DNA from 3 places in the Streptosporangium sp. NPDC002607 genome. Region 3 is predicted to be linked to each of the others. Evidence: riboswitches for the same ligand, from Rfam matches in the RefSeq annotation. Region 3 holds a riboswitch; each other region holds the start of a gene.
The links. A riboswitch is a leader RNA that binds a small molecule or an ion and turns the genes downstream of it on or off. The one in region 3 is predicted to bind cobalamin.

Region 1 (4,192 bases), on a different contig from region 3:
GTCCACAGCCCCCGGGCCCGCAGGTCGGCGACGAGATAGCGGTTGACCTGGAGGAACTCACCCGAGAGGGTCTCGCGCTTGAAGATGTTGGAGACCTGCGGCTCGATGCACTCGTAGCAACCGGCGATGGAGGCGATCGTGGCCGTGGGCGCGATCGCGATCATCAGCGAGTTACGCAGCCCCGTTCCGGCGATCCGCTCCCTGAGCTCCGTCCACGCGGCCGACGTCGCGGCCCCGTAGTGGTCGGGGTGGAGCACCCCGGCGGCGGCCCTGGTCTCCTGGTACGAGGGGTGGCGGCCCCGCTCCGCGGCCAGGTCCGAGGAGGTCCGGTAGGCGGCCAGCGCGATCTCCTCGGAGATCCGGGTGGACAGCTCCAGCGCCCGCGGCGAGTCGAACGGCAGCCGCAGCGTGAACAGCACGTCGGCCAGGCCCATCACGCCGAGCCCGATCGGGCGCCACCTCTGGTTGGCGGCCCGGGCCTCGGAGGTCGGATAGAAGCCCAGGTCAATGGTGCGGTCGAGGAACCGCACGGCGGTGCGGACCGTCGCGCGCAGCCGCGCCCAGTCGATCCCGTCTCCGGACTCCCCGGACAGGTGGGCGGCCAGGTTGATCGAGCCGAGGTTGCAGACCGCGGTCTCGGCGTCGCTGGTGACCTCGAGGATCTCGGTGCAGAGGTTCGACAGATGGATGACGTTTTCCGGCCTGGCCGTCTGGTTGGAGGTCCGGTTGGCCGCGTCCTTGAAGGTCATCCAGCCGTTGCCGGTCTGGGCGAGCGTGCGCATCATCCGGCCGTACAGGGTGCGGGCGGGGAGCTGCGCGGTGAACCGGCCCTCGGCCTCGGCGGCCCGGTAGGCGTCGTCGAACGCGGCGCCGTACAGGTCGGTGAGGTGCGGGACCTCCTTGGGGTCGAACAGTGACCAGACGCCGTCGGCCTCGACCCGGCGCATGAACTCGTCGGGGATCCAGTTGGCCAGGTTCAGGTTGTGCGTGCGGCGGGCCTCCTCGCCGGTGTTGTCGCGCAGTTCGAGGAACTCCTCGATGTCGGCGTGCCAGGGCTCCAGGTAGACGCAGGCCGCGCCCTTGCGGCGGCCGCCCTGGTTGACCGCGGCGACGCTTGCGTCCAGGGTGCGCAGCCAGGGCACGATGCCGTTGGAATGGCCGTTGGTACCGCGGATCAGCGAGCCCCGCGAGCGGATCCGGCTCCAGGCGATCCCGATGCCCCCGGCGTACTTCGACAGCCGCGCGACCTGCCCGTAGCGCTCGTAGATGGCCTCCAGCTCGTCGCGGGGCGAGTCGAGCAGGAAGCACGAGGAGAGCTGGGGCCTGCGCGAGCCGGAGTTGAAGAGCGTGGGCGAGCTGGGCAGGTAGGACAGGGTGGCCATGAGCGCGTACAGCTCGGCGGCCTCCTCGACGGTCTCGGACAGGCCGCAGGCCACCCGGAGGAAGAAGTGCTGCGGGCGCTCCAGCACCTTGCGGGTGCGCGGGTGACGCAGCAGGTAGCGGTCGTAGACGGTACGCAGCCCGAAGTACTCGAATCTGGCGTCGGCGTCCGGCTCGATGAGCGCGTCCAGGACTCCGGCGTGGGCGGCCACGAACTCCGCGAGCCCGTCGGCGATCAGCCCCGCCTCGTGCGTCGCGGCGACCGACTCGGAGAAGTCGCGGACGCCGTGCTCGGCGGCCTCGTCGGCGATCAGCTCGGCCAGCAGCGCGGCGGCGACCCTGGAGTTCTCGGGGTCGGTGATCACCCGGGCCGCCGCCTCGTCGATGGCCAGCCTGCGATCGACCGGCGCGTTCCCGGCGTTCTCCGCCACGGTTCCCGCCGCGATCCCTGCTGCGGTCTCTGCCAAGGCCTGTGTCACGTGGTGTTCCTCGCTCGCTCTGACTTCCCCGTACGGCTCCGCCGGAGGGGCACGCGTCCGCGAGCGATCCCGGGCACGCCGGACCGCCTCGTTCCGCGGGCCCTCCCACGAGGCCCTGGACAATCACGTCGCCGGCAGGTCTTCGGACTCACGGGCGCCCTGCGCATGCCTACCGGCCGTCGCTTCCCGGGCATGGTTCACCCAGTGCTCACATGACGGCTTTCGTTCCCGTTCACCGCTGCGGGGCAGTCCCGGAATCTCACCGGGTTCCCTCTTGCCTCGCCCCTCCCGGGGCGAACCAGCAACGAGCAGGATCCTACATCTAGGGGCGTCTGACGCAACTACCCCAACAAGTTGTGTCGGAGGACTTCAGTAGCCCGAGCTCGTGAAGCACCCCGCGGGTGCGGGCCGTCTCGGTGAAGAGCCACTGGCGGAAGTCGTCACCGCTGAGGTAGACCCGGCTCCATCCATTGGCCGCGCACAGGGCGCGCCAGCGCGGCGCGGCGTCGATCCTGTCACACAGGGCGATCGCGGCGTCCCGGTCCGTCTGGCTCATGCCCTTGGGTCCCAGCAGGCCGCACCAGTCGCTGTACTCCAGCCGGACCTCGACCTCCAGGAGCGTCGGCGCGTCGATCCCGTCGAGCCGGCTGCCCGAGGAGACCACCAGGGGACGCAGGCGGCCCGCGGTGACCTCGGGCCGCAGGGCGCGGGCCGACCCCAGCAGGGCCGCCACCCGTCCGACCTGGAGCGCCTCGGCGGCATCCTCGGCGCCGAGGAACCCCGCGTACTCCAGCAACCGGGCGTCCACCCCGAGGCACTTGCCGATCATGCCGTAGAGCACGTGGTCGGAACCGCCCTCCGGCCGGCCGCCGACCGTCAGCACCGCCGGGTTGCGGCGCAGCTCCGCGGCGAAGTCCTCGAAGGTGCGCAGGCGGGAGTCCGAGGGGACGACCAGGACCGTCCAGTCGCCGACCAGGCGGGCGAGAGGGGTGGTGGCGTCCACCACCGCGGCGGTGTTGGCGATCTCCGCGGCCGTCACCATCGGCATCGCGGCGACGAGCACCCTGCCCTCGCGCGTGAACGAGCCGTGTACGGCGCCGAACGCGTCACGCGGGACGGAACCCAGGGCTCCCGGCCGCCCGACGGCCATGGCGGAGCGCGCCAGCCCCGACAGGACCAGGACGGAGGCGAGCCTGCCCGCGATCCCGTCCCAGCCGTGGCCGTCGGCGGTGGGTTCGAGGATGCTCAGGCGGCCCACGGCCGAGTCGGCGGAGTCACCGTTCAGGTCGCAACCCGCGACGACCATGGCACCCGCCACCAGCGCGAAAAACCTCCTACGGCGCATAAGCGCCCCTTCCCCCAAGAACCCCCTATACCATAGGTTACCTCCTTATCACTATCTGTTACAGACCGGGGGCGGCCACCACCGGCGGCCGCCCCTGGAGCCGTCTCACTCCACCGTCACGCTCTTGGCCAGGTTGCGGGGCTTGTCGACGTCCCGCCCCAGCGCCACGGCGGCATGGTAGGCGAAGAGCTGGAGCGGGATCGACAGCAGGATCGGGTCCAGCTCGGTCTCGTTCCTGGGCACCACGACGCAGTCGTCGGCCAGCTTGGGGTCGGTCGTGCGGTGACCGACCATGAGCACCCGGCCGCCCCGGGCGCGGATCTCACCCAGCGTGGTGAGGTTCTTGTCCAGCAGCTCGTCGTCGGGGACGATCGCCACGGTCGGCATGTCCGGGCCGATCAGCGCCAGCGGCCCGTGCTTGAGCTCGCTGGCCGGGTACGCCTCGGCGTGCACGTAGGAGATCTCCTTGAGCTTCTGCGCGCCCTCGCGGGCCACCGGATATCCCCGGACCCGGCCCACGAACATCATGCTCGGCGCCTCGGCGTACTTCTGCGCCAGCTCCTTGAGCCGCGGCTCCAGCGTCAGGATCTCCTTGATCTGGTCCGGCAGCCTCCGCAGGCCCTCGCAGATCCGGCGGCCGTCGGCGGGGGACAGGTCACGCACCCGGCCGAGGTGCAGTGCGAGCAGCGCGAAGGCCACGGCGGTCGAGGTGAACGCCTTCGTGCTCGCCACCGAGACCTCGGGCCCCGCGTGCAGGTAGACGCCGCCGTCGCACTCACGGGCGATCGCGCTGCCCACGGTGTTGACGATGCCGAGCACCCGGCCGCCCTTGCGCTTGAGCTCCTGGACGGCGGCGAGGGTGTCGTAGGTCTCCCCCGACTGGCTGATCGCCACATACAGGGTGTCCGCCTCCACCACCGGGCTGCGGTAGCGGAACTCGCTGGCCGGCTCCGCGTCGGCCGGGATGCGCGCCAGCTCCTCGATGAGC
Region 2 (4,192 bases), on a different contig from region 3:
GGCCCTCGCCCTGTTCGGCCTGCTGCCCCGCCTGGCCGCCGCGGCATGGGCGGTCCTGGCGCTGTTCCTGCTCTTCGGCCAGGTGGGCGCGCTACTGGAGCTGCCCCAGGTGCTGCTGGACCTGTCACCCTTCAGCCACCTGCCCACACTGCCGGGCGGCGAGGTCTCAGCGACCCCGCTGGTGGCCATGACCGCGATCGCCGCGGCGCTGACCATCGCCGGCCTGTACGGCTTCCGCCGCCGCGACGTCGGCTAAGCGTGTTCTTTAACCTCGGGCCTCGAACGGTTTTCGGGGGGTGCGGGTGGCCTCGGTGACTGAGACACCGTCGTCGACCAGGCGGCGCAGCGTCGCCGGTTCGGCGGACCCCCGCAAGACCTTCACTGGCGCTGAACCCGCCGCGGTCGACGCTCAGCTGGGTGGGTTCTTCCACCTGGACGTCGCCGCCCGCCGCCGGGCGATGGCCGCCAACGGGGCCCGCTCGGGCGCTGCAGTTGGGCACGGTGCGTTTCCTGGGCACCTTCCTACTGGACCCCCAAGTTCCGCCACCAGCACCTGGCCGGCCTTGGGCACCACATACGGCTCGGCGAAACTGCTGCCCGCGTCACCGCCGAGGCTGCCCCCGCCACCCGCTGACCTCATTCACAGAAACCCGCTCCGGTGGAAGATGATCTCCATCAGCGCGGAGCTCAGTAAGAAATTTCTGACCGTCTTCCCTGGTCAGATAGTTTCGTCGGCGCCCGAGTAAAGGTCGATAGTGGAGGGCCAGAGGTGGACGACGTTCTCGCCGCTGACGAAGCCGGCAACCTTCTGACCGCGTTTCATCCGGTTACGGAGGAAGTTCGCTTCGATGACGGACCCCTGCCGCTGGCGCTGACGGCGGTGTGGAATGACGAGCGGCTGCTGCTGGTCTCACCGCCTGCGCCGGTGCTGGGAACTGCCCGGCGGCATGATCGACCCAGGTGAGACACCACGCCAGGCGGCCCTGCAGACCGGCCTGGAGGTCGCTGACCTCGTGTTTGCCGGACACGCGCGTTTCGTGCTCGGCCCCGAGAGGCGCGTCGAGTACGCGGCCCTCTACACCGCGCTCACCACCGCGCACCCTGGCTTCACCCCCGACGAGGAGATCAGCGCGATCTGCTGGTAGGACGGCGTTCAGCCCCTCGTCGGCCGCGTCGAGCTGCTGGACGCCTATCTGGGAAAGCTGGCCAGGGTCAGGTAGCTCTGGATAGACCATCAGTGAAGCGCAGGACTGATGTCAGCGGAAACTCAGGTCTGTGACAGTGAAGTCGGGCAAGCGCAGAACATCGTGGCCAGCGCCTCGTACCGGCCCAACGCGCCCTCCACAGGCTCGCGGTGGTGCGGTCCATGGTCGCGGGTGGCGGCGATCGAGTGGCTGGATCCGCTGTGGCCCGCCGGTCACTGGGTCTCCGAGCAGATCCGGGCGGCGGGCGGTGAGCCGCTGCTGGCCGAAGCGGGCGAACGCACCACAGCCATCGACTGGGAGAGGTTGCGAGCCTCCCACCCCGAGGTGGTCCTGCTGATGCCCTGCGGCTTTCCTCCCGAGCGGACGCGAGCGGAGTGGCCTCTGCTGACCCGCCTTCCGGGCTGAGCCGACCTGCCGGCGGTCCGCGCGGGCCAGGTGTGGGTGCTGGACGGTCCGGCGTACTTCAACAGGCCCGGACCTCGCGTGGTGCGAGGGGTGGAGGTCCTCACCCAGGTGCTCCACGGTGTGCGCGCCGGTGCTCCCGTCGAATGTGGGGAGGCGCGCCGGGTCTGACGGGTGGTACGCACTTTGTCGTTGATGGGTGGTGTGCGAGCATGGTCGGCGTAGGCGAGCGCGGAACGAGGAAGCCGGTGTGAATCCGGCGCGGTCCCGCCACTGTGATCGGCGAGCGAATCCCGACGAAGCCACTGCCCGGATAACGGGTGGGAAGGCCGGGAGGAGCGTTGACCCGAGAGCCAGGAGACTCACGCGGTCGCCTCCTCAGAGAAATTGGGGCGGATCTCCCCAAGAGAGGAACGGTGATCGCCATGCCTGGACCTCGGCCTGTCGGCCCTGGGCATGCTCGGCGTGCTGGACTCTCCTGGTGACCCGGCCTCCCACCCGTCGCGGAGGCCGTCGAGGAACGGCGTCCGCGGCCCGCCTTCAGGAGCACGCATGGGCATCCCCCGCTCGATCACCGCGGCACTGCTCGCATCCTTACTCGCCGTCGCCGCCTGCGGCGCCCCGGACGCGGCCACGCCCGCGGCCCCGGCGGCCGAGGGCCGCTGCGTCACCGGTTTCGACCCGGGCCGGGACTACTTCCCGGTCAAGCAGAAGGTGGAGCACGCGACGAACTTCACGCTGACCTACGCCAAGAACCATCAGGTCCTCACTGTCAAGCAGCCCGCCCCCGGTGCCAAACCGGAGACCTACGTGCTGGTGCGGTGCGGTACTCCGGCTCCCGCGCTCACCGGCGAGCTGGCCGCGGCGGTCACCGTCGAGACCCCGATCGAGCGGCTGTTCTCCGCTTCGACCACCCACCTGCCGTTCATCACCGACCTGGGCGTGCTGGAGCGGCTCACCGGTGTTTCGTCGGCCGGGTACATCACCTCCCCTCAGGTACTGGCCCAGGTGAAGGCCGGGAAGATCACCGAGTACGCCAAGGGTCAGGAAGTCGACACCGAGAAGGTGATCGCCGCCAAGCCGGACGTGCTGATGAGCGGCGGCACCGAGGACAAGGCCTACGGCCCGTTGCGCCAGGCCGGGATCAAGGTGGTGGCCAACGCAGAATGGCTGGAGTCCACCGCGCTGGGCCGCGCCGAGTGGATCAAGGTGATGGCCGCGCTGACCGGTACCGAGGCCAAGGCCGGTGAGGTGTTCGGCAAGGTCGAGACCGACTACACCGCCCTGGCCGCCAAGGCCAAGGCCTCCGCGCCGGTCACCGTGCTGCCGGGCCAGATGTATGAGGGGCAGTGGTCGGTGCCCAACGGCGGCAGCTACGTCGCGGGGCTGATCAAGGACGCGGGCGGCACCTATCCGTGGGCGGACACGCCGGGCCCCGGCAGCACCACCATGGACCTGGAGGCTGTGCTGTCCAAGGCCAAGGACGCCAAGGTGTGGCTGGCCACCGTGAACGAGTGGAAGAGCCTGGCCGATGTGGAGAAGGCCGACCCGCGCTATGCCAAGTTCGGCGCGTTCGAGTCCGGGAGCCTCTGGTCGGCGAACAGGACGCTCGGGCCGGGGGGCGGCAACGACTTCTACGAGCGCGGCGTCGGCCACCCGGACCTGATCCTGGCCGACCTGGTCGCGATCTTGCGCCCCGACCTCGCGCCAGGGCACGCCTTCACCTTCTACCAGCAGCTGACCAGGTGACGGCTCTGGCCCTCGCGGGTGTTCCGGCGGCGGCCCAGCGCCGCCGGAGCGTCGTCCTGGCCGCCATCGGGATCACGGTGCCGCTGACGTTCGCGCTGGCGGTCCTGCTCGGCTCGACCTCGATCCCGCTGAACCAGGCGCTGCTCGCTCTGGTGCGTGACACCGGCGCGGACCCGGGGGTTCAGGAGATCATCTGGACGGTACGGCTGCCGCGCGCCATCACCGCGGCCCTGGCCGGAGCGGCCCTGTCGGTCTCGGGAGTACAGCTGCAGACCCTGTTTCGCAACCCGCTGGCCGAGCCGTACATCCTGGGGGTGAGCTCGGGTGCGAGCCTGGGCGTGGCTCTGGTGATCATCGGGTGGGGCGGCGCGGCCGGCGCGTTCACCGCGGGCATCGCGGGCCTGGGCCGGGCGGGCGTGGTGGTGGCCGCCTCAGCCGGTGCGGCCACGGTGCTGGGGCTGGTGATGGTGCTGTCGCGGCGGGTCAGGTCGGTGGTGACGTTGCTGATCATCGGCGTGATGGTGGGGTCGGCCGCCGTCTCGGTGATCACCTTGCTGCTGGTCTACACCGACCCGCAGCGGGCCCAGCAGTTCATCATGTGGGGTCTGGGCAGCTTCGCCGGCACCACCTGGGGGGACCTCGGGGTGTTCGTGCCGGTCTGTGTGGCCGCGCTGGCGGGTGCGCTGGCCGGGGTCAAAGCGCTCAACGCGCTGCTGCTGGGCGAGAACTACGCGCGCACGATGGGCGTGCGGGTACGGGTGGTGCGCACGCTCACCCTGCTGACCTCCTCGGTGCTGGCCGGGGCGGTGACCGCCTACTGCGGGCCGATCGCCTTC
Region 3 (4,192 bases):
AGGTCGCCGGCGTCGAGCCGGAGGGCGACGCGCTCCGCAGCCAACATCGCGCCCTCGACCTGCACCAGCAGTCGGACCCGCTCGGACTCGGGCACCTGGTCGTTGAGCAGCACCCGCTCGACCAGTGCGCTGGCGGCCCCGAGGTAGCTGCCCGTCATCAGCAGTTGGAACCAGGCGAAGCCTGCGGTCAGCAGCTCGACCTCCATCTGCCCGTCGTCGTACTTCGAGGACGGGAACAACCCCATCGGCACCACGTCGTCGAAGGTGACCTGCTCGCCCTCCGCCCCCTCGCTGATGGTCAACCCCTCAGAATCCGCGAGGCGCTATTGGACGAACTCTCGACGCCATGACGTAATGGCCTCATGGCGTCGTGACGTCATGAGGCCACAATCTCGGACCGAGGAGCCGTGAACGAGATTCGATGGCCGGGGGCCGAAGGTCCTCGGGCGCCGATCGCCCCGACCATCTACGGCCCCGGCCTCGACGGGCGATCGTCACGGCCTTGCCACGATCCCTCAGAGTCGGGGACAGGGCCGGGGCCCGCGAGTCAGGGTCGGGGCCATGCGAGAGGTGACCTTGCTGGGTGGTCCTTTGGACGGGGCGATGCTCCCCGGGGCGATGGTGCTGGCGGACGACGCGTTGGAGGGGTGCCACCGGAATACGGCAGAAACGGGCCGCGGGGGTGAGGTAACTGCTTGTCAGCTGCCTGAGAGTGCCTCGTAGGCGGTGGAACGGCCGATCTTGAGGGTGCGGGCGGCTTCGGTGACGGAGACGCCGTCGTCGACCAGGCGGCGCAGGGTGGCCAGTTCGGCGGGGCCGATGACGGTGGGGCGGCCCATCTTCTTCTTGCCGGGCAGCATGTTGCCGTCGGCTTCGCGGCGTTTGGCGGCTTCGATGCCCTCGACTTGGCGTTCGGCGCGGAGTTCGAGTTCGAACTCGGCCGCGGCGGCCAGGGCGGTGAACATGAACCGGCCTTCTTTGGTGTCGAGGTCGAAGTTCTCGGTGAGGCTGATGACCTTGACGCCGCGTTCACGGAGGGTGTTGACGGTGGTGAGGACGTGGGCGGCGGAGCGTCCCCACCGGTCGGACTTCCAGAACTTGACGGTGTCGCCGGCCTTGGCGGTGGTCAGGAGCCGTTCCCATTCGGGCCTGTTGGTTCCGCGTTTGCCCGACAGCTTCTCGGTGAACAGGCGGTCGTACCCGGATTCGGCGATGGCGTCGATCTGGAGCTGGGGGTTCTGGTCGCGGGAGGAGACCCGCACGTAGGCGTAGGTTCAGCCGTTCTCGGCGGCCTTGGCCCGGTCAGCCTGGGTGAAGAAGGCGAGGCAGCCGGGCCGTCGGCAGCGCAGGCCGTCCCCAACGTCGGCGGCGTCCCAGACCAGCCCGTCAATTTCCAGGGGGATGCGGGTGGGGTCGCACGCCGCAGCTTCCCATCCGCCGGTGGTCCCGCCCGGGCTGGCCTTCATCTCGTGAGAGACCACGACGACGTGGGCGTACTTGTCCTTGATGGTGGCGCGGCTGCGCCCAGCAGTCGGGCGCTCGAGGCGATGGTGGCGTCAGGTTGGGTGAGTTAGCGGTGGCCGAGGCCGCTCGTCCCCCATTGGTCGTGATGGATGGCGGCGGCCAGCGGGCGCCGTCGCCGCCATCCGTGCCGTTCCAGATCAGGGGCCTCTTCGAGGTGGGTGACGGGACCGAGACACAGCCACGCGACCGGACGGATCTGAACGGGGATACCGAGCAGGTCCCGCACAAAAGGCTCACGGTAGAACGACACCCAGCCGATGCCGAGCCGTTCGGCGGTCGCGGCCAGCCACAGGTTCTGGATGGCCAGGCACACCGAGTACAGGCCGGCGTCGGCGATGGCGTGGCGGCCGAGCACCGCGGGACCGCCCCTGTCCTGGTCATAGGTGACCACGACGGACAGCGTCGACTCGCGCACCCCGTCGATCTTGATCTGGGCGAACCGCCGGGCGGCCTCGCCATCGAGGGTGGCGGCGAAGGTCGCCCGCTCGTGCTGGACGTGGTCGTGGAAGGCGCCGCGGATCTCGGCGTCGCGCACCACGACGAAGTCCCACGGCTGGGACAGCCCGACGCTGGGGGCGGCGTGAGCCGCCGACAGCACGCGGTGCAGCACCTCGTCCGGCACGGGTCCGCCGGTGAACTGGCCTCGCACGTCGCGGCGGCGGTGAATGACATCGTAAAGCTGGCTGTTCATGGGCAGGCTCCCGCTGCGTCGTGCCCCTGGCGGGGCGATGGGCGCGAGGCCGGTCTTCGGACTCCCGGATCAACACCTGACCGCCCGCCTTCCCAGCCCTTACGAGCCAGTGGCTGTGCTTCGCACGTGGACGGCGGCTTCCCGGTCACCGCGGCGGGCCCGTGCCGGAATCACACCGGCTTCCCGATTCTCCTCGCGACCGCAAGGCACCTCGCAACAGTTCGCCGAGAGTACGGTAGCTGATCACCTCACCGCTTGCGATTGTGGCCGGGCCGGGTCCTTGAGGATCTTCCGCCACAGCGCCGAGGCGAAGGCGTCCACGTCGACCGACAGGACCACCGTGCCCGGCGTCCCGTCGGCCCCTTCGCGTTCCAACTCGATCCGCTCGGGGACGAACACCGCCCGGGCGTGGCGTTGGGCCTTCAACCACACCAGCAGCGCCAGCAGATGCTGATCATCCTTCGTCCTACCGCGCGCCCACTCCACCTCAACGGCAGACGGGGTGAACATCTCCGCGAGCTCCCGCGCCGAAACCGCCCGCGCGAACCTCGGGTACGCCGTCCGATCAATCGACGCCACCCAGATCCCCGGAAACCGCCACCAACCAGCACGAACCCCGCGAGTCTAACGACCAGTGATCAACAGCGCGGCCCGTTTCTGCCGTAGACCAGGCTCCAGGACGGAAGGGGAGCAGACACCCTGAGCAGACGCGTCAGCAGTCCTACCCCTGTTCCCGGGGGCCACGGATAGGACTTCCAGTCCCGTCCGCCGGTCTGCAGCAGCACGAAACTCTCTAGCATCGACTCGAACATCCCGGACTCCTCCTCAGAGGAGTTCGCCCCTCGCGGGGTCGGGGTCGAGGAACAGCGGGACAGTCGTTGGCGGTGAGAAAGATCTTGTTTCTCGTTGTGGCGGTGGGCTGGTCGAATGCGAAAGGGTCAGGCGGTCAGAGCCCGCTGAAGTGAGGGCGCGGCTCCGGAAGACACCGCCCCGACGCCCTGCACAGTCTTCCGCGACCTGCGACGCAGCGGTTTACCGCCAATGACTGTCCCGCTGTTCCTCAACCCCGGACATGCACGGCGACGCCCGCAAGGAGCAGCGTCGTCGCATGGACGTGGCGTAGATCGTGCAACCGGGCCGCAGGGAGCGGATTCTCCCAAGGAGGAGTGCGCGACCCGCCGGGCGGATGATGGCCGGTGTACCTTTGGCCGATCATCTGACGAGGCCGTCACCGGTGACGATGAACACGTGCGAACCATCGTCGCTGAGGCCACTGCCTTCGGGCTCCTGACAGCGGCCTCACCCGCCGGTCACACCAGCTGTGCCCGCGTGGGACGAGTCTTCATATGAGCTGCGAGGGTGGCTATGTGGTGGATCGGCTTGCTCGCAGCCGTCGTTCTCCTGTCGTACGTGGCCTACCGGTGCACGGCGAGCGTGACGGCGTGGAGTGCCGCGGCCGCGATCGTCGCGGCCACGGGTGTCGTCGCCGTCCTCGGCCGGACTCCGCTGGAGATCGTCGGCACGGCGCTACTGGCCGTGGGGCTGGGCGCGACGAGCTGGGCCCTGGGCAGGACGGCCCGGCTGCGCGGGGCGCGACGCCGGGCGCTGGCGGCCTACCGCTCGGGAGAGTGGGCAGTGCCCGGCCTGGCAGCGGCCTCCGAACGGCACAGGCTCGCCGCCGACCTCCATGACACCGCGGCGCATCGGCTGACCGGCATCATGATCGGCGCTTCGTCCGCGCTGCACGTCGCCGATCCCCGGCTGAAGGCCGAAGCGAGCGCGCACGCGGCGACAGAGGGGAGGTTGGCCGTGGCCGAGCTCACCCGGCTGACCGCCCTCGATCAGCAGGCGGCGCGAACCGACCTGGCAGAGGTCGACGCGCTGGTCGCGGGATGGCCGGGGCGGCCACCGGTCTATCGCAGGAGCGTGGAGTCCGCGCCGCCGCTCATCGCCGCGCTGGCCTTCCGCGTGGTGCGC

Region 1: linked by a shared signal. The riboswitch ahead of ACWD3H_RS04520 (ribonucleoside-diphosphate reductase subunit alpha) and the one ahead of bluB (5,6-dimethylbenzimidazole synthase) in region 3 are both predicted to bind cobalamin.
Region 2: linked by a shared signal. The riboswitch ahead of ACWD3H_RS35255 (ABC transporter substrate-binding protein) and the one ahead of bluB (5,6-dimethylbenzimidazole synthase) in region 3 are both predicted to bind cobalamin.

The regions. Positions count from the first base shown of each region.
Region 1 is NZ_JBSFWD010000003.1:119,111-123,302, reverse strand. Features, by position in the region: gene ACWD3H_RS04520 (ribonucleoside-diphosphate reductase subunit alpha) at 1-1,859, opposite strand, end outside; cobalamin riboswitch at 1,976-2,177, opposite strand; gene ACWD3H_RS04515 (tripartite tricarboxylate transporter substrate-binding protein) at 2,182-3,204, opposite strand; gene glmS (glutamine--fructose-6-phosphate transaminase (isomerizing)) at 3,310-4,192, opposite strand, start outside.
Region 2 is NZ_JBSFWD010000042.1:37,429-41,620, forward strand. Features, by position in the region: gene ACWD3H_RS35235 (ABC transporter permease) at 1-256, shown strand, start outside; gene ACWD3H_RS35240 (hypothetical protein) at 770-964, shown strand; gene ACWD3H_RS35245 (NUDIX hydrolase) at 948-1,145, shown strand; gene ACWD3H_RS35250 (hypothetical protein) at 1,254-1,610, shown strand; cobalamin riboswitch at 1,793-1,991, shown strand; gene ACWD3H_RS35255 (ABC transporter substrate-binding protein) at 2,160-3,356, shown strand; gene ACWD3H_RS35260 (iron chelate uptake ABC transporter family permease subunit) at 3,353-4,192, shown strand, end outside.
Region 3 is NZ_JBSFWD010000022.1:78,351-82,542, reverse strand. Features, by position in the region: gene ACWD3H_RS24565 (hypothetical protein) at 1-302, opposite strand, end outside; gene ACWD3H_RS24560 (recombinase family protein) at 699-1,262, opposite strand; gene ACWD3H_RS24555 (hypothetical protein) at 1,275-1,466, opposite strand; gene bluB (5,6-dimethylbenzimidazole synthase) at 1,571-2,215, opposite strand; cobalamin riboswitch at 2,246-2,444, opposite strand; gene ACWD3H_RS24545 (DUF4158 domain-containing protein) at 2,459-2,794, opposite strand; gene ACWD3H_RS24540 (sensor histidine kinase) at 3,596-4,192, shown strand, end outside.